DNA from 3 places in the Alteromonas sp. S167 genome. Region 3 is predicted to be linked to each of the others. Evidence: predicted binding sites of a transcription regulator. Region 3 holds the regulator's gene; each other region holds the start of a gene.
The links. Region 3 encodes FNR, which switches genes on or off when oxygen is low (the NO sensors DNR and NnrR bind a similar motif). Its sites were predicted from a motif close to TTGATCTAGATCAA; they were not measured.
Positions count from the first base shown of each region.

Region 1: a site for FNR is predicted at 3,450-3,463, ahead of V7R35_RS07725 (OmpW family outer membrane protein). Genes of this name have one in related genera too.
Region 2: a site for FNR is predicted at 2,499-2,512, ahead of V7R35_RS11365 (PRC-barrel domain-containing protein). Genes of this name have one in related genera too.

Region 1 covers NZ_JAZETR010000003.1:383,575-391,589, reverse strand. The annotation lists gene V7R35_RS07745 (UDP-N-acetylglucosamine 2-epimerase) at 1-528, opposite strand, end outside; gene V7R35_RS07740 (gamma carbonic anhydrase family protein) at 705-1,247, shown strand; gene aroE (shikimate dehydrogenase) at 1,244-2,083, opposite strand; gene V7R35_RS07730 (group II truncated hemoglobin) at 2,082-2,513, shown strand; gene V7R35_RS07725 (OmpW family outer membrane protein) at 2,661-3,335, opposite strand; gene hemF (oxygen-dependent coproporphyrinogen oxidase) at 3,512-4,444, opposite strand; gene V7R35_RS07715 (Sua5/YciO/YrdC/YwlC family protein) at 4,441-5,046, opposite strand; gene V7R35_RS07710 (DNA topoisomerase family protein) at 5,069-5,611, opposite strand; gene V7R35_RS07705 (DUF494 family protein) at 5,678-6,154, opposite strand; gene dprA (DNA-processing protein DprA) at 6,156-7,331, opposite strand; gene V7R35_RS07695 (LysM peptidoglycan-binding domain-containing protein) at 7,383-8,015, opposite strand, start outside.
Region 2 covers NZ_JAZETR010000006.1:225,352-233,366, forward strand. The annotation lists gene V7R35_RS11350 (LysR family transcriptional regulator) at 1-562, opposite strand, end outside; gene V7R35_RS11355 (rhodanese-like domain-containing protein) at 618-968, opposite strand; gene V7R35_RS11360 (ArsR/SmtB family transcription factor) at 1,153-1,464, shown strand; gene V7R35_RS11365 (PRC-barrel domain-containing protein) at 1,642-2,373, opposite strand; gene maoP (DUF413 domain-containing protein) at 2,582-2,938, opposite strand; gene V7R35_RS11375 (hypothetical protein) at 3,332-3,499, shown strand; gene V7R35_RS11380 (LysR family transcriptional regulator) at 3,627-4,457, shown strand; gene V7R35_RS11385 (DUF2750 domain-containing protein) at 4,532-4,882, shown strand; gene V7R35_RS11390 (ribonuclease J) at 5,021-6,403, shown strand; gene V7R35_RS11395 (EAL domain-containing protein) at 6,583-8,015, shown strand, end outside.
Region 3 covers NZ_JAZETR010000011.1:11,928-19,942, forward strand. The annotation lists gene V7R35_RS15560 (heavy metal translocating P-type ATPase) at 1-854, shown strand, start outside; gene ccoS (cbb3-type cytochrome oxidase assembly protein CcoS) at 856-1,110, shown strand; gene V7R35_RS15570 (sulfite exporter TauE/SafE family protein) at 1,113-1,772, shown strand; gene fnr (fumarate/nitrate reduction transcriptional regulator Fnr) at 1,822-2,562, shown strand; gene uspE (universal stress protein UspE) at 2,700-3,623, shown strand; gene ttcA (tRNA 2-thiocytidine(32) synthetase TtcA) at 3,740-4,699, shown strand; gene V7R35_RS15590 (patatin-like phospholipase family protein) at 4,700-5,728, shown strand; gene V7R35_RS15595 (DUF2987 domain-containing protein) at 5,720-6,364, opposite strand; gene V7R35_RS15600 (glucosaminidase domain-containing protein) at 6,361-7,152, opposite strand; gene V7R35_RS15605 (stress protein) at 7,145-7,876, opposite strand; gene V7R35_RS15610 (LysE family translocator) at 7,964-8,015, opposite strand, start outside.

The DNA.
Region 1 (8,015 bases), on a different contig from region 3:
TACCTGTTCAGCCGAACTAATCCCTTTGGTAAATGTGGTTCCATAAAGTATTGTCGGAGGGTTTGTTACCGGCGGGCGCTTTCCTTTTACATAGGTGTCGACTTTACACCATCCTGTCTCATAAGCCTTAAAGCTACCATGCTGTTCTTCTAATATTTTATAAGGTGCTGTACTGCTTGGCCCTTGTGTACAGATTAGGTCAAACCACCCGCGAATGCGGAAATGTGAATCTTCTTGGTAAGTCTGTTCACCGCGCTTACCAATAAAGTAACCGTGAAAAACGCCTACTTTAATACCAGGAATAAAATGATAGATATAGTTACCAGGTGTCAATGTTGCATCGGGATTGAATTCGACAAGCTCTTCAACGGTTGCTAATCTTCTTTCATCCTCAAGCAGCAAATCTTCACAACTAGGTTCTAGATACCACGCTACTTCCCCTCCACGCTTTCTGATCTCAGATTGGATAGGTCGCAAAATTGAATAGGAATATGGCAGTGCAGCAAATAGTACGTAGCGCTTTGACATGGACTCTCCGTAGAAGTAGCTTTTTAATTTTTGACGATAGTATATCAGCATTGTCACTTTAAAAGATTGAAGTCCGCCATCAATAACTAGATTAACCATCAAGTGTTACAGTGTTTTATGCATTTATTGAAAAAGGGCTTACCATAGCCTGCATAATTTCGTTAAAAGAGAGTTTTATGGCACAACCTATAAACAGTTTTAAAGGTATATCTCCTACGTTGGGAAAGAATGTCTATGTTGACGGCTCGGCGAGAATTGTGGGCGATGTGGTTTTAGGAGACGATGCGAGTATATGGCCCTTAGTAGCAGCTCGCGGCGACGTAAATAAAATTCGTATTGGTGCTCGCTCTAACGTTCAAGACGGGAGTGTTTTACATGTAACGAGAAAATCGTCACAAAACCCCGAGGGCTTTCCTCTTATAATCGGCGAAGACGTTACCGTTGGGCATAAATGTATGCTTCATGGCTGCCAGTTAGGTGACCGCATTTTGGTAGGCATGGGCGCTATCATTATGGATGGAGTCGTTGTTGAAGACGATGTGTTTATTGGAGCAGGTACATTGGTTCCGCCAAACAAGCGCCTTGAGAGTGGCTACTTATATGTCGGTAACCCAATGCAAAAGAAAAGGCTTTTAAAAGAAAGCGAACTGGCTTTTCTTAAACAGTCGGCTGTGAACTATGTTGTATTAAAAGACGAGTATCTAGAAGAAGCGAACTAGTTTCGCTTCTCTTTTTGTGTAACGATTTCCCTTACGCGCTTCACTATATCTGACGTATCGGGGCGCTTTTTAGTCCATATATAAAAAGCCTCGGCAGCTTGCTCAACCAGCATCCCTAATCCATCTATTTGGGTTTTGACGCCAAGTTCGGCCGCATCCCTCATAAAACGCGTGGGCGAGTTTTTATAAACCATGTCGTAAACCACGTCACAGTTATTCAAAACACCATCTTCTAAACTACACGGCAATTCATTGCTTAAACTGGCGGCTGTTGAATTAATAATAATATGAGGCCCAACATCTGCGATATCTTCAAGCGCAACCACCTGCACTTTAGCGTTTGAAGCGGCACTTGCCACTTCCTCTGCTTTCGCTTTGGTTCTATTGGTGATGATTAAAGAGGCGGCCCCTGCTTTTAATAACGGGGAGATTACGCCACGGGCTGCGCCGCCGGCACCAATAAGCAACACGCGCTTACCCTTAATTTCCACACCACTGTTAAGCAGATCGTTTACCAGCCCAACACCATCAGTGTTGTATCCCCACACTTCACCGCTGTCACCATTCATTAGCGTATTAACAGCTTGTGCATCTTTGGCTGCTTGGTCATCTACCTTTGCCAAGTTGAATGCATCAAGCTTAAAAGGCATGGTGACGTTACAACCTACAGCGCCTTCCTGAGCTAAAAACGCGTTGGCGGCATCTACAAAACCGTCTACTGGCGCAAGTATCTTTTCATAAGAAATCTTTTCTCCCACTTGTTCTGCAAACATTTCATGGATAGTTGGTGATAAACTCTGGGCAATAGGATTACCAAATACAGCGAATTTTTTCATGGGTATACGCGATTTATTTAAAGGTAAAAAGAAAAGCGAAGAAAGCGCCTCACACAATACGCCATACTATCGAATTGGCGGAGAGATGAAAGTGCGAGAATTGGCAAATTCGTTCTATGATATTATGGAAACCGATCCGTTAGCAGCTGAACTGCTGGCAATACACCCGCAACCATTAGATAGAATAAGACATGTATTCTTCTTGTATTTGACGATGTGGCTTGGCGGACCAGATGATTTTCAACAGCAGTTCGGCCACCCTCGCCTTCGTGCGCGCCACTTGCCATTCACTGTCTCACCAGAACTTAAAGACCAGTGGATGTACTGCATGCGAAAAGCAATGTTTAAAACCGTAGACGATTTAGCATTAGCGCAAAAGCTTCTGACGGCGCTAGATCAACTTGCCGAACATATGATAAACACAAAATAAAAAAGCGTGCGAATCAGCAAAAAGCCAATCGCACGCAACCCCCTGTTACTCTAAACGCTCTTAATGGCGCATAAGTAGTGCAATAATTTCAACAAGGTATCGCTATAAAAAAAGAGGCCCTACTATATAGCGGTACAATAAGCGGCATTAAAATGTATAGCCCACAGATAACGTATAAACCCATGGGTCTATTTCTATTTCACCCACTTTGCCTTCGGCATCGCCCACTTTAAAAGTGGCGTCTGTATCTATATCAATGAAGCGCACCGACGCATTCACATGCCACGTTTCATCTATGTGATAGTCCATTCCTACTTGAGCAGATAAACCAAAAGAATTATCTAACGACAAGTCACTTAAGCCCGCAGTTTCGTTAGCATCAGTAAATTTCTCATCATAAATAAAGGTGTAATTGATACCTGCGCCAATGTAGGGCTGGAACGATGAGGCTGCATCATTAAAGTAATAGTTGGCAGTAAGCGTTGGTGGAAGGTGTGTTACTTCACCTAACTGATTGCCAGTACCTAATGGGTCTGGTACTGAAAAAGACACATCGTGTTTAAACGGTGTGGCAGCTAGAAGCTCTATATTGATATTGTCTGTAATGAAATAAGCGACGTTAATTCCTAGCTGAGTATCATTACCGATTGTAAGCGCTACGCCTAAGTCCGAGCCACCAGCAACAATATTTGATGAAGATTCATCCGGCGCTACTGTTGTTAGACCGCCACGAACTAACCAGTCGCCTTGTTGATGCGCGTGAACCGCTGGAGAAAGCGCTGCTAGCGCTAGACAAATTGTTGAAAGAGTTGATGTACGCATAATGTGCTCTCATAAGTGATTTACTTCAATGAGGCCACTGTACGTATTTAGAAAAAGAAGATGTTGATCCAGCGCAAGTTTATTAGGTAACGAAAACCTTGGTAGATATGTGTATTGATGTAGATCAAAATCACGCGCCGCTATGGATGTAGCGGCGCTTTATATTATGGCATTAATTACCAATCGGTGGGCTTAAGCCAGTCAACAAGCTTCGCCTCGGCACTACCAGGTGCAGGCGTATAACAATACTCCCACCTCGCAAGCGGCGGCATAGACATCAAGATAGATTCAGTGCGGCCACCCGTTTGAAGACCGAATAAGGTTCCACGGTCGAAGACCAAGTTAAATTCAACGTAGCGACCACGACGATAAAGCTGAAAATCTCTCTCTCGTTCGCCATATGGCACTTGTTTACGACGCTCCATAATAGGTACATAGGCATCGATGTAACCATTGCCTACCGCCTGCATGAAAGCAAACGAAGTATCAAAACCCCACTCGTTTAGATCGTCGAAAAATAAACCACCAACACCGCGGGTCTCGTTACGATGCTTAAGGTAAAAATAGTCATCGCACCATTTCTTGTACTTAGCGTATACATTTTCACCATAAGGCTTACACAGCTTCTTCGCTGTATCATGCCAATGTATTACGTCGTCCTTAAACGGATAGAAAGGCGTTAAATCGAAACCACCACCGAACCACCAAATAGGCGCTTCGCCTTCTTTCTCTGCAATGAAAAAGCGAACATTAGCATGTGATGTAGGAATGTAAGGGTTGTGAGGATGTATAACCAGCGACACGCCCATAGCTTGAAAGTTTCTGCCTGCTAATTCAGGCCGATTGGCAGTAGCCGAGGCCGGCATCTGACTGCCAAATACGTGTGAAAAGTTTACGCCACCTTGCTCAATAACAGCACCGTTTTTGAGCACGCGTGAACGGCCTCCACCGCCCTCTTCTCGCTGCCAACTGTCTTCGACAAATTGGCCTTTACCATCGGCTAACTCCAACGTTTGACAGATGGTATCCTGCAGATTGAGAAGGTATGATTTTACTTGTTCGATAACTTCTGCTGCATCTTTCCCATCAAGTTGCGTAGACCCTATCATGCTCTTATTACCTCGGCAGTATCGCCATCGCGAATGGTACTCGGTTTTGTTGCTCCACCTACTTCACCATCAACATACACAACTGAATCGGCAAAAACAGCCTTTGCTTCATCAATGGTTATTGCCGGCGGTTGACCTGTTAAATTGGCACTTGTTGACACTAGCGGCTTACCAAGCTTGTTGCACAATTCTACCACCACCGGATGGTTAGTTACTCGAACCGCAATTTTCGGGTGCTTCCCTGAAATCCAACTTGGCGCAGAAGAAGATTTAGGTAATAGCCACGTATTTGGCCCAGGCCAGCTAGAAAAAATGTCGGTACGACGGTCTGGACGAATAGCATTGTCATCAACATAAGGTAAGAGTTGACTGTAGTTGGCAGCAATAAGAATGACGCCTTTTTCTACTGGGCGCTGTTTCACTTCTAATAGGGCATGCACTGCCGCTTCGTTATCTGGATCACATCCTATGCCCATAACCGCTTCGGTGGGATACACCAACAACTTACCTTCCTCAAATGCACTTACAATAGGATCTTTTTCTGTAACGTTGGCTTCAACAGGATTAAACGTATTCACGTCCCCATTTTGAAAATCAGACATTTTTCATTCTCTAAAACAAGGTTTATTTCTTATAACCGCACGCTGGCTGTGGGCATTGCAGCTGCCCTTTTTTATCGATAAGCACTGCCCACCCGCATGCTGGACATGCTTCGTTGACTGGGGTGAAATTTAGCACATAACGACACTTCGGATAATGGTTACATGCAAAAAACTGTTTACCGTATTTGTTGGTGCGCGAAATCAGCTGTCCTTTTTTACATTTCGGACAATCAACGGAGGTTTCTTCTTGCTGTTTGATAGGCGCAATGTAGTGGCAATCGGGGAAGTTGGTACAACCGATGAACATACCAAACCGGCCTTTCTTTATTGCTAATTCTGAACTGCATTCTGGGCAAGAAACGCCATCAAGTGTTTTAAGTAATGTCGTTTGTTTGTCGTGTAGCGGTTTACTGAAGCTACATTCTGGATAACCAGTACAACCTAGAAAAGGACCAGATTTACTGTTTTTAATATGAACGGCTTTGCCACATTCTGGACAATCGCCGAAGTTATCTTCTAAGGCATGCTCGTTTGCTGAAAATAACGAGTGGTCTATTTTAGACATGGCATACGATCACGCACTGCACTTTGGCAGTGCGTATAAAGCAGTTAGTGCTGAGTAAAACACGCATTAATGAAGTGCACCATCTGGCTCTTCGAACAGTAGGTCTTCCATTTGAGCGTAAGCATTTTCTTTACCTGGTACGTTAAACAGCACCATCAATACTACCCACTTCAAATCTTCTAAGCAGAATTCATTGGAATCAATTTCCATTACGCGGTCAATAACCATCTCTCTGGTAGATGCATCAAGCACATTAACTTGCTCTAAGAACATCAAAAAACCACGACATTCTACATCAAGGCGCATTTGCTCTTCATGCGTATAAATACGACTTAAACCAGTACTAATGCCTCTACAAAAATACGGCTTAATGTCGGTTTCTTGCAGCGCGGCAAGTTTTTCTAACCATGCGAGGGCTTTGTATATTTCATCATGATGAAAGCCTGCGCGAACCAACTCTTCTGTAAGCTCGTCTTGGTCTACGCGGATCTCAGTCTCACTGTGGATGAAGTTTTCGAACAGATACATGAGGATATCGAACATTTTATTTTCCCCTCAATTTAATGTAGCCACCAGGGACAGCGGCCACTAAACCACGCAATTCATATTCTAATAATGACGCCATTACATCTGACACAGTAACGGCATTGCGCTGGGCTATAACATCAATAGCGGTGATGTCATAATCCACACTAGCTAATAATTTATCAGTTGCCAAGCTATTCACTTCACTTTTTTCGTTTTCAATGTCAACGGGAATGCCTAGCTGTAAAGGCTCAACATCTATTTCATCAATAATGTCGTTCACGTTGGTTACTAGTTTAGCACCCTGTTGGATTAACCAATGGCAACCTTGTGCGTGTTCGTGGTAAATATTTCCCGGCACCGCAAACACTTCTCTCCCTAGATCTGCGGCCAAATTGGCAGTAATCAAGGTGCCACTCTTAATTTTCGCTTCTACAACCAAAGTGCCTAACGTTAATGCTGCAATAATTCTATTTCGCCTTGGAAAGTGCCAGGGTTTCGGTCCTTGGCCGGGAAAGAATTCAGTGATGCAAGCTCCTTTTCCACTAACAATAGCATCGAATAATGGCTTGTTCTTGGCAGGATAAACAATGTCGGGCCCTGTACCCATTACCGCAACTGTTTTGCCTGTATTTACTAACCCACCTTGATGTGCGGCACTGTCTATGCCCATAGCTAAACCACTGGTTACCGTAATGCCATTGTTCGACAGGTCACTGGCTAGAGTTTTTGCTATTTGCTTACCTTGTAAACTTGCACGTCTGCTGCCTACAACAGCCACTTGAGGTTTAATTAAGCACTGTGGTTCTCCCACCACGAACAGCACTAGCGGCGGAGAGTCGAGCTGCTTCAACGAACAGGGGTAGTTTGATGAGTCGTACGAAACAATATGATGATTTGCGCATTCCCTTTCCCACGCAATGGCTAAAGACGTAAGTTTGTCTGAAGTTTGCGTTTTTAATTTATCAATATCGGCAGCGTGTAAGTCATTTTCGGCTGTGAGTAGCTCATGCGGGGAAAGTGTTGTACGTAAAAGTAGTTCTAGCCAGTGTTTGCTAGCAATGCCCTGTGCCGAAGCCATACGAAGATACGCAAGCTCAAATTGCGTTAATGAAGACGCTGCTTTTGCGTTTATTTGTTGCGACTTTGCCCGTGAGAGTGTTTTTAATTGTGCTTGAAGAGAATGTTGAGACACTGCCGCTCCTTAATGTTAAGCGGCAGATTAAAAATAGCTTAGTGGGGTTAGCTAAGGCTTGGCGACGATAAAGCCGCGTTTTATGCTTTTGCTTGCACGGGTAATTAAGCCATAACTAACGTTATCAAACGTTTTAAACACGATAACTTCACCTACTTTCATTGCAGGTTGAGTTAACGTGTCGATAAACCATTCGCCACCGCTATTAGCACCCGGTTCATCGACATAGCGAGGGGTTTCGTCATCTACAATTGCAGGGCCTTGAACATATAACCCCATTACCGTTCCGGGCTTAACGTCCATATTCCCTAAATCAAGAATAACCACGTCGTATTTACCCAGTAAATCATGGTCATGCAAATCGCCCACTACTGCACCACGCTGCGAGGTTGCTGCAACTAGTTCAATGCTATCGGGGTTTTCAAACCCACCTTCCAACAGCTTATCGCCGCGCTTAGCCTCTTGGTAAGCATCATCGATAAACAGCAGCATAGTGTCATCAGTATTTCCTTCTGGAATGACTGATGCGGTAGATACGTGCGTGACTTGTATACCTAATGTCTCACCTTGAAGACTTTCGATGGTAGCGTGCTTCCGCACTACACGATACTGATCGTTGGCACTGAATTGCTGTTGACCTAATACAAAGTCGTCTGAGGCAAAGCGTATGTTACCGTCTTGATT
Region 2 (8,015 bases), on a different contig from region 3:
AATCTTCTAGTGTGAGCGTTCTTCCCAATTGGTGAAGAGGGTGGTCTTTGTGTGCTACCGCAACGAACTCGATTTCACATAAGTCTTCGCTGAAGCCTGTGGGGAAAACGAAAGGGGAAATCGCCAAGTCTACTTTACCGTTATTGAGCAGCGCATTAGCACCACTAAGTACTGTTTCTTCAATTTCTATTCGTAGTAAGGGGAATTCGGCTGAGACTTTGGATAATACGTTATATAACAATGCTGACGGGAAAATAATATCTACCGCAATTCTTAGGGTGGTTTCCGTTCCGGTCTGCAGGCTATTTGCTACAGCTTCTAGCTTTTCCGCTTCGTTTAAAAGAAACGAAGCCCTGCGATACATTAATTCACCTTGCGGCGATAGCTTTACCTTGCGCCCTTCATTTTCAAAAAGTACAACACCAATCGCGTTTTCGAGTTTTTGAACAGCATGATGCACACTCGATTGGCTTTTATGTACTTCTGTTGCAGCTTGGTTGAACCCGCCGGCGTCAACTACAGCTTTAAACATGCGCCATTGTTCTAATGTGGATTTTAGCATTGTAATTCTTCTTGTTACGATTTTAAGGTGTTATATCACATGCCTCGCGCAAGTGTCATTGAGCATTGGCGTCCTTAATGGTTTGAACGGAACAAGTGATAACAGAGACATTTTCGTAACCCATAAGCAACAGTTGTTCTGCCCCTAGTTTTGCACGCATACCTGATGCACAGAACAAGTAAAGTGGCGTTGCAGCATCCTTAACAAGAGCAAGCACTTTCATCTCAAGCACGCCTCTAGGAATAACAACGGCACCATTTACTGACATGCTGTCAACTTCTTCACTTTCTCGGACATCTATCACAATGCCATGGTTGCTTTCTAATTCTGAGCGCGCTTGCGCAGCGGTAACAGTACGAATGTTGAAGGCAATGTTGTTTATGCGCGTGGTTAAATCGATGAGCATACATCCTCCAAGATCAAAATTACCGAAAAATAAGCTTGTCCTAATGTATATGCGTGATTTGTGGCATGCAAGGCTCCGCGAATTTTTCTCATCGCAAATAATGGCAATTTACAGATTTGAGTTATACTTTAGTATAATAACGCGATACATTTGTACCGTGAATTTTTTCTTTAAGAGAGGGCTTATGTCCGAAGATGCCGTAACGAAATCAGAAGATATGGTGCAATACGCTGTGGAAGCGGAGTTGTTTCTAAAGCAGTTTGCAAATAAAACACGTCTTATGATTCTGTGTTCATTGCTTGATGAAGAAAAGTCGGTAACTGAACTATTAGATGGTGTTAATGTTTCTCAGCCCGTTATGTCGCAACATTTAGCGTTATTACGAGAGGCTAAAATGGTGGCAACTCGCCGTGAAGGGCAGACTATCTATTATCGATTGTCCGATGAGCGCGTGCAGCGATTAATTGCGTTAATGAACGAATTTTTCTGCAACTGAAAATAAATAGCCAACGGAGGCAAACGTGAGGTGTGATACCTAGTTGTGCCTTCGCTGGGATTTTTTCTGTTCACTGCATTAGGCAGTATAAATCTTTGCTTTGTTGTTGCCGGTTCTACCAGGCAATATATACTAGACAGCTTTCACTAAACAATCATACTGACACAGCATTAGATACTAAATTTCAGATAGTAGTTTTTCTACATATCCAGTTTCAGACAACCTGTCTGTATCTACTTCAGGCCGCTCTAACAATGCGTTATCAGGCATTCCTACTTTAACACTGTGCGCCGCCCAGTCGATTTCTTGAATGTCGGTAGGTAATAGCGCCAAATGCTTTCCACCCGGTAGCCAATTATTAGTATCGACAATAAGCAATACAATGCTCCAAGTATTGGTGTTGATAACGAAGTCGCTAATATGGCCCACATTTTCGTTTGATGTACTTACTTCGTAGCCGCTAACTTCATCGCAGGCTCGAAGGTGATTTTCCTTTTTCTCTCTGGTGTTATTGTCTTCTTCTTCACGCTGTAACTCTACAAGCTCATTGGGGTGCGCAAATTCGCCCCATGCACCAGGACCAATCCAGTAATAGCCGTATCCAAAATACTTAAAGAGGTTTTCTTCATACTCTCGTGAAACAGGCTTATGTTCGTCGATAGAGGGGCTATTTTTCAGTGTATCAACGGTCATATTGATATTTACGTGACCATCGTCGCAATCGAGTTGAGTGACAGATATAGGGGAGATAACAACCTTTCGGCTGAGTGGAAGCCACGTATTTGTGTCTGCTACCAAATATCTTACTACATGTGTTTCGTCGTCAAAAAGTATATCTCGTATACCGCCAACTTTATCATCGGTTGCGTGTATAGAGTAATGCATGAGCTTGTTTGCACTAATAAACATAGTCTCGCCTCCTTTGCATGGCTTTGAACGCGCTTGTTTTACATTGCGGTACAAGCCGAAAAATAAATGCACTTAGCTAAGTGTAGACATTCCCTCAACTTTCTTCATTTTGTTCTACCATGTTCTTGATTCAGATCATTCTTTTTAAACAAAAAAGCTCGCAAGTTTGCGAGCTTTAATAATTTTTGCATGGGCTTAAAACGCTGTTTTAGGCCACATCAAATGTTTCTTCAGTGTAGTCATCATCATAATCAGACTGATTACTCGCACTACTATGAAGCGTGTAAAAATGCTTTTTACCTCGTGCTAAGCGAACGTATTTTGCCCACGCTTTTTCAACATTGTTGACTGCGTCAGCTTGTCCATTAACAAACTCAACAAAATGCTGTTCATCTTCACTTTCTGGCGCAAGCTCTCCGCTCTCTAGTGCAAGCAATGTTTTACCAAACTGGGTTAAAAGGTTGGCTTCAGTAATGCTGAAGTCTCCCGATTTTCTAAATCCATAGGGAAATTTTTGACGGTCAATAAATGGCTTTGGTGATAGTCGAATAGCTAAACTTTTCATGGTGTACCCAACATAATTGTCTTGTTCAGCGAACTTTTAAGGCAATTTATAAGAAATTTAAAACAAAAGATTTTTTTCATATCAATAAAAAATTTTTACGCTTAGTTTTCAAGTGCCTAATTATGTTTAACCACATCTCTGTGACGCACTCAGCTTTTAGTTGTTGAAGTCTATGTTGATGTTTTTAATGGCTTTTAAATTTTGTATGAGAAGTTGAGTTTAACCTAGTGCGATGAACGTTGTTGTTTTCAGCCGCGCATCAAATCCAATACACTGAGCGCTTACTAATTCATCAAAAATTCTTGTCGCTACGATGATAAAAATTCGTTTTTCATTTTTTTACTAAGGTCAATAATGAAAAGGTGTTAATAACCAAACAACCAAGAGAAATAGATGAGTAAAGACTATCGTTACCAGCGTGATGAATGGGACTCGGTAGAAGAGGACGAAGGTCACGTTAAAAAGTCCACTGGTAAGCGTCATAACGACGTGAAAACCAAACAAAAGCGTGATATTCAGCGCCGTGAAAAGCAACGAAGGTTGCATCAAGAAGCGTATTAAACCAGCGAGTTGGTGAATTTTTGTTAAAGCGTACCGTTTATCGCGGTGCGCTTCTGTGCTTTTGTGTTTACTTGCCGTATTATCTGTGTCAATTTAGCGTCAACGCAAAACGGTTGTTAAATCAAGCATGGATATACGCTTTCTTACCACCTTTATAGAGGTGGCAAAAACTCGTCATTTTGGTAAAGCCGCAGAGAATCTGTATCTTACCCAGTCGGCCGTTAGTGCCCGCATCAAACTTTTAGAAGAATACTTTCATACCACCTTATTTATAAGGCAACGAAACAGTATTCAGCTTACGCAGTCTGGTGAAAAGCTACTTCCGTACGCAAGACAGCTGTGTGCGACGCTAAATGAGGCGAAACAAGAGCTTCAAATACAATCTTCTGAATATGTTGTTTGTGGCGCTACACAACTTGCTAGTGAAATGCTTCTGCCTAAAACGCTGAGTCATTTACACAACACATACCCCGATTGGTCGGTCAAAGCAGAGGTGTTAACGCTTGACTCTTTATCAAGACAACTGCATGAGCGCGTGACAGACATTGCGTTTTCAACCGAGCCACTCAAGTCAGAAGAAGTTAACAGTGAGGTGTTGCTAGAGCGTGATTTAGCATTGTATCGCGTAGGCGAGCAAAAAGACTCGCTGGATGCCGCCGACTTTGTAGCCATAGATTGGGGCGCAAAAGCGCGTGATGTTTTACTTACGTCTTTCCCTCAATTACGAGACGCAAAACTTCGCACCAACTCTCTTACACTTGCATTAAATAACTTGCAAAGTGAAGGGGGTATTGCGGTGCTGCCTACAGATGTAGAAAAGCAATTATCTGCATCGGTATCCATTACACAGATAGCGGCGCTAGATAACGTCTCGCTCAAAGTGTTCATTCACACCATGAAGCAGGTTAGACGGGTAGGCTTGCCTGAAATCATTGCTAGTGTGTCACAAAATAATTAGACCGCGAAGGTTACAGTAAGCAGCTACACTTACTTAATCAAACTTCAACTCAATACGCATTGTGAGAAATTCCTATGTCGGATTTACATCCACTATTAGAAAAAAATGCTGTTCAACGCATGACGTCAAGCTTGGAAACTATTAAGACAGAACAAAAGCTCTTTATTTTAAAAGATGAGCATGGCTGCGTCATGTTAACAACGGACGAAGAAGATGGCGTTCCTGTATGGCCAGATGCATCGCTTGCTCTGCTTTGGGCTACCGAAGATTGGGAACACTGTGAGGCAATGGAAATTTCTACGAAAGACTTCCTTGCGAAATGGGTGCCCGGCATGGCCCAAGATGAATTAATGGTAATAGTATGCCCTGTACCCGGTGAAGACGGAGAAGTGATAACGCCTGAAGAGTTCGCGGAACAGCTGTAGGGTGATCCGGTTAGCGAATGGCGCCTTATCATAAATATCAAAAAGGCGTAAGGTGCTTGAGTGTTCATGCAACAGTGATAGTTCAACGATACGCGTACTTCTGCATTAAAAACACAATATTTATGAGGTAAGTTCAGTTTGTTGCAACCATCTTTGGAGGATTTGTGGTTTGTTCCGCTAGGAGGAACAGGTGAGATAGGGATGAATCTTAATCTCTATGGCCATAATGGAAGCTGGTTAATGGTTGATTGCGGCGTATCTTTCGATGAACCACTCACGCCGCCTTACAAGCAACAGAAAGCTGACAATTCGCTTACCAAGGGGGTTACCCACCGTGTAGTAGCACCCGATCCCTCTTTTATCGCAAATCAAAAAGAAACCCTTGCTGGAATAGTTATTACTCATGCGCATGAAGATCATGTGGGTGCTATTCCGTATTTATGGCAGAGGCTGCAAAAGCCAATTTATACAACGCCTTTTACTGCAGAAGTCTTAAGGCGTAAGCTCTCTCGAAGTAAATTGGCTAATAAAATACCTATTATCGAAGTTGATGCCGGCAGCACCAAACAAATTGGCCCGTTCTCTGTTACATGGCTAGAGATAACGCATTCTTTACCAGAACCGTTTGCCCTTAAGATTAGCACCGAGGCTGGTACGGTTCTGCATACGGCAGATTGGAAAATAGACGCCAATCCAATAACCGGCAAGCCTTTCAATGCAAAGCTATACAAAGCGTTAGCTGAAGAAAATATAATGGCGCTAGTAGGTGATTCTACTAACGCGCCTAAAACGGGTTTCTCGATTTCTGAAAGAAACTGTTATGACGGCCTACTCAGTACGATAAAAGGCCTCAGAGGCCGTGTTGTCGTCGGATGCTTTGGCAGCAACGTTGCACGATTAATTTCAATAGCACGGGTGGCACAAAAGACTAATCGTTATGTAGGTCTTTATGGTCGCTCACTAGTGAACATGTATGCTATTGCTCGCCAGCAGGGTATATGGCCAGATGATCTTCCCATAGCTGACCCAAGCCATTTAGGATATTTACCGCCAAATGAAGTGCTTGCTATTGCAACAGGTAGCCAAGGGGAGCGCAACACGGCACTTTCTCGTTTTGCCAAAGATACGCATCCTCATCTTCAATTAGATAAAGGCGACACCGTACTATTTTCTTCTATTGTGATTCCAGGTAATGAAGTTAGCGTTAAAAAGCTAAGCGACGCCTTAAAAGCGAAAGGCGTTTCTGTTATCCATAGTGAAGACAGTCCGCTGCCCATCCATGCAAGCGGCCACCCTTGTGCCGAAGAATTGAAATTAATGTATCACTGGGTCAAGCCACAAATCGCCATTCCTGTACATGGAGAGCACGAGCATTTGCAGGCTCATGCAGATATTGCCAAAACGTGCGGAGTAAGTAAGCACTATGTTGGTCAGAATGGTGACTTATATCGCATTGCTCCTCAGCCAAGTATTCGTCGCCAGGTAGTGCCCGTAGGTCGTGTGCCAGTACAGCAAGATTAATTGTTGCTAATCAGTTTACTATCCTTGGTGAATTTTTTGGTAATTATATATTATTCATCAATGAGTTATGTGTTGTTCTGTTATGTAAATAAGAATGCCTTCTGCATTGCCCATCTTTAAAACAATCTGGTACACTTGTACGCAAAATAACAATAATGAATTAAAGCGACCCTCTTGGTATGAAATGTTTTAGTTTCCTTTCACTGCTCCTTCTTTTTATTAGCGTTCACGCTGACGCTTCGCCAAGGCTAAACAACCCTGTTTTCCAGTCTCTTTCTACTAAGAATGGTTTGCCGCAAGATATTGTTACTGACATTGAAATAGATGCATCCGGTTTCGTATGGATAGCAACCGAGGGTGGCCTGGTTCGTTGGGATGGTGTTAGAACGCGACGTGTAACCGGCCCTGATAATTCCCTTGTAGACGCTTACATCAATAAGCTGTCGTTACAAGACTGTGATGCGCTGTGGTTTAGCGTTTATGGGCAAGGTGTTTTTTACCTAGATTTGGCAACTCAAGAAGTTGTGCAACTAGAACCCACAGCTTATAAAAATTTCGAAGACTTCACGCAATATGCCCAAGACTTTCACTGGCAAGATGAGGACAATATTGTTATTGCACTCTCTGAGCAAGTGCAGCGCTACAACGTTAAAACCAAAACACTTGAAACTCTCGCCATATTGCCTGATGAAGCGATAAAGAACTTCCAAAGCATTCGCGCTGCTATGGTGGTGGAAAACATTCTTGTAATGGCAACTACTGCAGGCGTTTACACAAAGGTGTTAGGCGAACCCAACTCACCATTGGAAAAGCTAGATTACTTAAACGGTATTGAAGAAAACCTAGACAACGCTAATGCGAAGTTTCTTTTGCATGATGAAGATGAGCGCGTGTGGATATCTACTGTGCAAGGCGTTTATGTTTCCACAGTGAAAGATTTTGTAGGGCAGGTGAGACACAGCGCTGAAAGTCAGTTTAAGGTAGCTATTGCCGATAGAAATGTATGGACAATGGAACAGTTTAAGAACGATGCGTTTTGGGTAGGCACGAACAAGGGCTTGTACATGCTTAGCGATACCGCGACCGGCTGGAAGAGTGAGCATATCCTTGAACCTCACAACGGTTTTACTGAAGTTTCAGACAAAAAAATAACGGCAATCGAAAAAGACGAAACTAACAATTTGTGGTTAAGCTCTGTTTACGCGGGCGCGCTGTATTTCGGTGTTAAAAGTGCCGATATCTACGCTATTCAGAACCAGCGAAGCGGCAAAGAACAAACACTTTCAAGTCCTGTTGTGTGGGCTTTTGCAGAAACTGAGCCTGGTAAAATGTGGGTGGGTACCTCAAACGGGCTTAATAACTACGACTTCTCAACAGGGGAGTCTGAAAAGTATCTTTATGCAGAAGGCGAAAATACCTACGTGGGTGAAGGCACCATTGAACGGATCATTCCCATGCCTACAGGCGAATTGCTGCTTCAAACCTATGACGGTATCAGGCTGTTTAATACGGTAACCGGCGAAACAAGAAGGCCGCCAGTTAGTAGTGGTGCAGAAGAGACTATCTTTGATGCTTACAGTGCAGGCACGACGCTTTCAAGTGATGGCATTTT
Region 3 (8,015 bases):
AAGGTGTGGATGCACAAAATGTGTTGGCCCTTGCCCAAGCGCTAGAGACTCGCTCAGAACATCCTATTGCAAGTGCCTTTTTAAAGTCCACTTCACCTGAAACTGCTAGTGAAAAGAACGCTAAGCAAGTACCTGATGATCAAGCTGAAGCATTTACGGTTAGCCAATTTGAAGTAACACCTGGCGGCGGAATTGCTGGGGTGATTAATGAAGCAAAATGTTTAATGGGTACAGCTTTGTTTTGCAAAGTAGAGCCGCAAGACGTGAACATTGATGCGAATGTGTTTTTAACTGTAAACGGTCGACTGTTGGCTGCTTTTGTAGTGAGTGACAGCCTTCGTGAAGATACGAAAGAAACACTTAACGTGCTGTCAAAAACTCATGAGTTAGTCGTGTTAAGCGGTGATACACAGGACAATGTAAATACAGTTACGCAATCGTTACCTATAGCTAAATCACTTGGCGGGCTTACACCTGACAAAAAATACAATGCGGTAGTTGAAATGCAGCAACAGGGTAAAAAAGTGATGATGATGGGTGACGGCATTAACGACGCTCCTGTACTTGCCAGTGCAGATGTTGCTATAGCTGTTGGCAACGCTACTGATGTTGCAAAAACTGCCGCCGACGTTATTTTGCTGGGCGACCAGCTTCTGTCTGTGCCTGAGCTGATTGAAACCGCACACAAAGTGAAACAAAAGATTCGACAAAACATCGGCTGGGCTGTTGGCTACAACGTATTGGTTCTACCGTTTGCAGTTACTGGGCTTTTATCGCCTTGGATGGCCGTTGTGGGTATGTCGTTAAGCAGTATTATTGTTGTAACCAATTCAACAAGGCTTTTAGGGAAATAGAATGAGCATAATTTACGTCCTTATCCCCATTGCTATCATTATCGTTGCGTTGGCAATTGTTATTTTTTTCTGGGCTGTAAAGTCTAATCAATTTGAAGATTTAGATCGTCAAGGTTACAGTATTTTGTTTGATGACGACCTTCCACCTGAAGAGAAAAAACTCGCTGAGCAGCGAAAAGCCTTGCAGCGTCAAGAAGAAAAACAAAACATGGGTAGTGAAAACCAAGAAACAGTAAATAAAGAATCGAAGCGCTAAATATGGAAGGTATTAACTATCTATCTGCGTTTCTCATTGGTCTTGCCGGCGGTGTGCACTGCGTTGGAATGTGTGGCGGTATCGTAGCCGCACTAAGAATGGTTTCCCCAAAGGATGCTAACCCACTTCCCTATACATTTGCCTATAATTTGGGGCGCATATTTAGCTATACCGTTGCAGGTGCGCTTACCGGTGCTATTGGCCAAATGGCGTCTGAATTTATTCCTTTGGCAAATTATGTTCTTACGCTGTTAAGCGGCATTATGCTGTTGTTATTAGCGTGCTATCTAGGAAAGTGGTGGACCGTTTTAACCGCACTAGAATCGTTTGGTAAAGGTTTGTTTTCTAAGCTTCAACCTGTTTCTAAAAAGTTTCTTCCTTTTAAATCACCAATGCATGCCATTCCTTACGGTATTATTTGGGGCTGGCTACCTTGTGGCCTTGTTTACTCTACACTTACGTGGTCTTTAGCCGCAGGTAATGCAACGCAAGGTGCGGCGTTAATGCTATTTTTTGGACTGGGAACCTTACCAACATTGTTGGCCGCCAGTGCAGGCAGCCAGCTTCTTTTACGTGGCTTTCAACATACTGTTACCCGACAAGTCATTGCGGTGTTAATGGCTTTATATTCAGTGCTTTTGATTTATCGGGCAATCCTTTAAAGCTTGCGGTATTATTGGTAAATAACCATAACTATTGTGAGGTCTTGTCATGAGCGCAGGAAGCCAGTTTTCAATTCACTGTCAGAACTGTAGTTTTAGCCATTTGTGTTTACCTGTGGCACTGAATAAAACTGAAATTGAATCTTTAGATGACATTATCGAGCGTAAAAAGCCCCTTCACAAAGGTGATATATTAATTAGTACGGGCGATACATTTCGCTCTTTATTTGCTGTGCGCACGGGTTCTTTTAAGTCTTTTGTAACCAATAACGAAGGCGAGGAGCAAATTACTGGCTTCCATTTTCCAGGCGATATCATAGGCTTTGACGCGCTGCGTGAGAATAAACACCAAAGCTACACACAAGCGCTGGAAACGGCAATGGTATGTGAACTCCCCTACGAAACTCTTGATGAAATGTCGGTGCAGTTCCCGAAACTAAGACATCAAATATTGAGCTTTATGAGTGCTGAAATTAAACAAGATCACGACATGATCATGCTACTCAATAAGCGTACAGCAGAAGAGCGTTTGTTGTATTTTATCTCTCATCTATCACAACGTTTCGAAGAGCGTGGTTTCTCACATCGTGAATTCCATCTAACGATGACACGAAACGAAATTGGAAATTATTTAGGGCTTACCATAGAAACAATTAGTCGTTTACTCAGTCGTTTTCAAAAAGAAGATATTATTAAGGTAGACGGCAGACTTATTACTATCAAGAACTTTGACCGCTTAAACGAGAAACTAGAGGCTTTAAACGGCCCGAGTATTGTGTGCAACGGATAGGTGGGCACTTAAGAACTTATGTTTAAGTTCACTAGCCATCACCTTTCGAATTAGCAAAATATTGATCTAGTTCAACTTTCGTTTTCGAGTTTGTCGTTTACACTAAACATATATGGTTCGTTTTAACGGGACATCACATGATTGAGTGTAGACATATTTTAGCGATTGTTGATACTGAACGAGACAGCCAGCCTGCGTTAAGCCGGGCGTTTGAACTAGCCGCAAAAACAGGCGCTTCGGTTACTGCTATGTTAGTGGTTTACGACCTTTCTTACGACATGACCACAATGTTAAGCGGCGATGAGCGTGAGTCAATGCGCGACGCGGTTACCAATGAACAAGCAAAGTGGTTAAAGAACCACTTGAATGCTTTAGGATTCCAAGAAGCCGATATTGTGGTTGAGTGGAACAACCGCGCTTACGAATCAATTATTTCCTATACGTTAAACGACAAGGTTGATCTTGTTGTAAAAGCCACAAAGCGACATGATGACTTGGCGTCTGTACTATTTACGCCAACTGATTGGCATTTAATGCGTAAATGTCCCTGCCCTGTACTATTAGTTAAAGACCACGATTGGCCGGAAAACGGCGAGATAATCGCTGCAGTTAACGTGGGTAGCGAAGACAATGAACATGCTGCCCTAAATGATAAAATTACACTTATCGCAAACGACTACGCCACGTTACTCAAAGGCAATGTGAATCTAGTTAATAGCTATCCAACAACACCGCTTAATGTCGCCATTGAAGTGCCAGAGTTCGACCCTGAGAACTATCATAATGCGGTTAAGAATCACCACAATAATGAGATGCAGGCACACGCGCTTAAATATGGTGTTCCCGATGAAAAGTGTATCGTGAAAGAGGGCCTCCCTGAAAAAGTGATACCGCAAGTTGCCAAAGATATTGATGCAGAGCTAGTAATAATCGGTACTGTGGGGCGCGTAGGCCTATCTGCGGCACTTATTGGAAACACTGCGGAACACGTTATTGATGAACTCAACTGTGACGTTTTAGCCATAAAGCCGGATGGTTTTGTTTCGCCACTGGCTAAATAAAAAATGTAAGTAACGTTTTATTACGCTATGTGCATAAATTAACGACAGCAACCATGGTTTCAAAAACACGCTTTATTGTATAATGGCGTTTTTAGAACGAAACAAGCTAGTTAATTATGAGTTTAGGCACAACCAGTGCTAGTGCTAACGATGCGGTATCAAACGCAGCACAAAGCAAGCAAAAGTATAATTTCAACAAACTTCAGAAGCGACTTCGCCGTAACGTGGGTAAAGCCATTGGCGATTTTGGCATGATTGAAAACAACGATAAAGTAATGGTGTGTTTATCTGGCGGTAAAGACAGCTACACCATGCTTGATATTTTACTTTTCCTTAAAAAAATTGCGCCTATTCATTTTGACATCGTAGCGGTAAACCTTGACCAAAAACAGCCAGGTTTTCCAAAACACATATTGCCAGAATATCTTGATAGCGTTGGTGTAGACTACAAAATTGTAGAAGAAGACACGTACTCTATAGTTAAAGACAAAATTCCAGAGGGAAAAACAACGTGCTCTTTGTGTTCAAGGCTGCGCCGAGGCATTTTGTATCGCACCGCGAAGGAATTAGGCGCAACTAAAATTGCCCTGGGTCATCACAGAGACGACATGCTAGAAACCTTCTTTTTGAACATGTTCCATGGTGGCAAGCTAAAATCAATGCCGCCTAAACTTGTGAGTGACAATGGCGAGCACATTGTAATTCGTCCCCTTGCCTACTGCAGCGAAAAGGACATCGAGAAGTACTCTCAGGCTGTCGAGTTTCCAATTATTCCGTGTAATTTATGTGGAAGTCAGGAAAACTTGCAGCGTCAGAACATAAAAGCGATGCTACAAGATTGGAATCGACGCTTTCCTGGAAGAATTGAGTCAATGTTTAGAGCGCTTCAAAACGTAGCGCCCTCGCACTTAATCGACAGTAATCTTCATGACTTCAAATCAATTACTACTCAGGATGGCCCTGTAGAAGATGGCGATATTGGGTTTGATGAACCGTCTTTTACTGATACTAACAATGCCGAAATGGTAGATAGCGATAACGCCATTGAAATCGTCAACATCATGGAAACCAAATAGATGAAAATAGGACTTGCGTTAGGCGCAGGCGCGGCGCGCGGTTGGACACACATAGGTATAATTGAAGCACTTGAAAAGCTTGGCGTACGCATCGACGTTGTAGCCGGTTGTTCAATTGGTGCCTACGTTGGTGCTGCTTACGCAAGTGGTAGGCTTGAAGAGTTAAAAGAATGGGCGTGTTCACTAAGCGATTGGCAGGTACTCGCACTGATGGGAGTTGGCTTGCGTCGTGGTGGTATTGCTAGCGGCCAGAAAGTGTTCGATAAGCTTGCAGCAGATTTTTGTGTAGAGACTTATGAAGCAATGCAAAAGCCGTTTGCGTCAGTTGCTACTGACCTATACACCGGCCGAGAAGTTGTTTTTAACTCCGGACCTATAGGCGATACTATTCAAGCATCTTGTGCTATTCCAGCCTTATTCAGCCCTGTAGCACACGGTGATAGATGGCTTGTGGACGGTGCAGTAGTTAACCCTGTACCTGTAAATTTGTGTCGACAATTAGGCGCAGACTTCGTAATTGCTGTTAACTTAAACGCAGATTTTAGGCCCATGCGCTTAGAAAAGTTACGCAACGATCATGAAGAAAATCAACGAAAAACGGAAGACTTCTTTACTAAAAGTCAAAACGTATTACGTCAATGGTTTTCCCCCGATTCGAAAGACGATGATAATAAAGCTGATGAGGAACAGAAGCTTATCGAAAATGATTCGGAAGGCGTAGAAAAAACAGAAGGCTCTGTGGCGTCTGATGTAATTGAAAAAATTGAAGAAGAAGTAACAGAAGTGCCTGCAAAAGCCAGTAAGCGCAATCCACCTGGGATCATGAGCGTTATGAGTTCTTCATTAGAGATATTGCAGGCACGAGTCACTCGTTCACGTTTGGCCGGTGACCCACCTGATATCCTTATCGAGCCCCAGCTTACTGATGTTGGAATAATGGAGTTTCATAGGGCTCAGGAGCTCTGCGCAAAAGGTGAAGAAACTATTTCACGATTGGCAGAGCAAATACGCTATCAATTATCAACTTGATGCCATAGCCGTAATGCGAAGCGGCGCATGGGGTAATGTTAAACCCTTCGCTTCGCTTATCCACTGCTGCTCTAGCTGAAGTACACCATTATTTATTTGTACACCCTGTGGTGTAATAAAATCTAAGTTTTTGTCGTCGAATTGAATCATTAGGCCTTTAACAGAAGGCATAAGGAACGACAGGAAGCTCCCCATTTCATTAAAAAACGCTGCGTATTGTTCAAACAGAAATGACAGCTCTTCCTGTGAATAATACTGCTTTAGATATTCGACCTTCGTTTCAAGCTGGACTGACATATCACATACATTCGCCACTTCTTTTAAATCTATGCGAACAAGTGCATTGGCTAGCTTTAGTGCTTTTTCAGTGGGCACGGTAAAACGCCCTTCATTGCTTACCTCTAGGGGTAACGTTTGTTTATCAGTCACTATTTCAGCGTTGTTTATTCCGCAAAGACGCCCTTCTCCAACCCTAATAAAACCAAATGCAAATTGAAGCGCTTGTGTATCTTCGTTATCCAACTTTTTAACATGGCTGTAAAAACGACTGTACTCTACGTCGATGGATTCAGCATGTGCGGTTAAGCCAGACAAGCCACATAGAGCTGACGCTAATAATAAAGCTGCACGTATCATTCGGTTAAAAACTCCTCGTTAAATCGAATCATGGTTTGAAGCTCTTCCACATAAGCGGCTCCTCGCTCTGAATAATTCATTAACCCTTCAGCAAGCGCTACGCCCGTAATAGGAATTTGATTTGCGCGTAATCTGCCGCGTATTTCCCGTAAGTCTTCATAAGCGTCGTGTCGGTTTATATTTCGCATGTAGGTATACGTTGCACGTGACACATTTTCAAACTTCGCAACTTCATGAGATGCACCGTCGTTACGTCTACTTGGTACAAACCCACAACCTTTAGAGAAACACCACAAGCCAAAGAAGTTATATCCCTTACGTGCGAAGCGGCTAGTACCCCAGGCAGACTCATTCGCAGCCTGCACCAATACAAGTTCAACAGGAAGAATGTCTACTTTCAGCATAAGTGCTTCCAACTTTTTTTGAAGCGGCTGTTTTGCTTTAACTCGATACTCATTTTCCAACCACGTTAAGCGCTCAATATCGTCGTCGGTCAATGACTCGTTAACAAGGACTTTTCGGTAAAGCGTTTGAATATAATGACGGAGAGAAAGCAAATAGGCGTTTTGTTTTTCAACCTCTGGACGAAGATAATTGAAAAACGCTGCCTTCTTTTCTTTTACATTAGTGTAAACCGAAAAGTCAGGCACAGGTTTATGGGCCTCAACTGTTTTCGGTACCTCTAAAATATCGGGCTCTTGGTCGGTAAAAATAATGGCATTAATTACGATAACCGCTAAAACACCTAGCGTGATTAAAACGATTTTTGACGTTTCTCTTTTATGCATCAAATCGAGACTCATTGACATCATGAATTGGTGCTTCTTTGCCTCCCTCCTGCTCGCCAATAAGTTCTTGATACAGCAAACCCATAACACTGAAGTAAAAAGGCAATACCCAGATCAATGAAAAACCAAGCGTAAGCGGCGCGCTAAGAAAAAGTAGGAACAGTACGCCGTAAACTGCTGCAATTTGCGTCCAGTAAGCATTAAAAACTCGGCAAGATAGAATAATAGCGCTTATTGGTGTGAGCTTTCTATCTGCTACCAGCATTAATGAAAATGACGATGCAAGATAAAAATACAGTCCTGGAATAATAAGTAACACCAGCCCTAACTGAACAAGGATACTGTTTACTAACTGCGTAAGGGCGAGTAAGAAAAGCAACGGAAAAAAGCTGAAAACAGTGAATACAGATGTTTTCTGTGCTCTGGCGTTCATTACTCCCATCATGTAGAGACCCGCTATAAGCGGAGATACAATACATATCGCGATGATTTCAATAATCGATTGATGCTCAAACACATACGTGCCGTCATTATTCACCGTAATATAAGGCTGTGCCAAAAGCCCTATGACGACAAAGGTTAAGAACAATACGACGCTGCCTTGAAGTAATGCACTGTAATTTGATTTCGTTAGGGATGCGGCGTTAGACAGTATTTGCTTAACATTAAAATTATATTGTCTGTTAAGTGTTTGCTGCAGTTTATCTTTTTGTACGTCGTTCACTCGCTACTCTTTATGTTACTTTCCGCTAAATCGGCACAATTATAACAATTAACGTCATCGAATGCTTGCATGGCGGTTACTAGTAACCTAACCAATAATTAATTTAGACGCCAAGCCAACAAGAAGAACGCCCATTGCA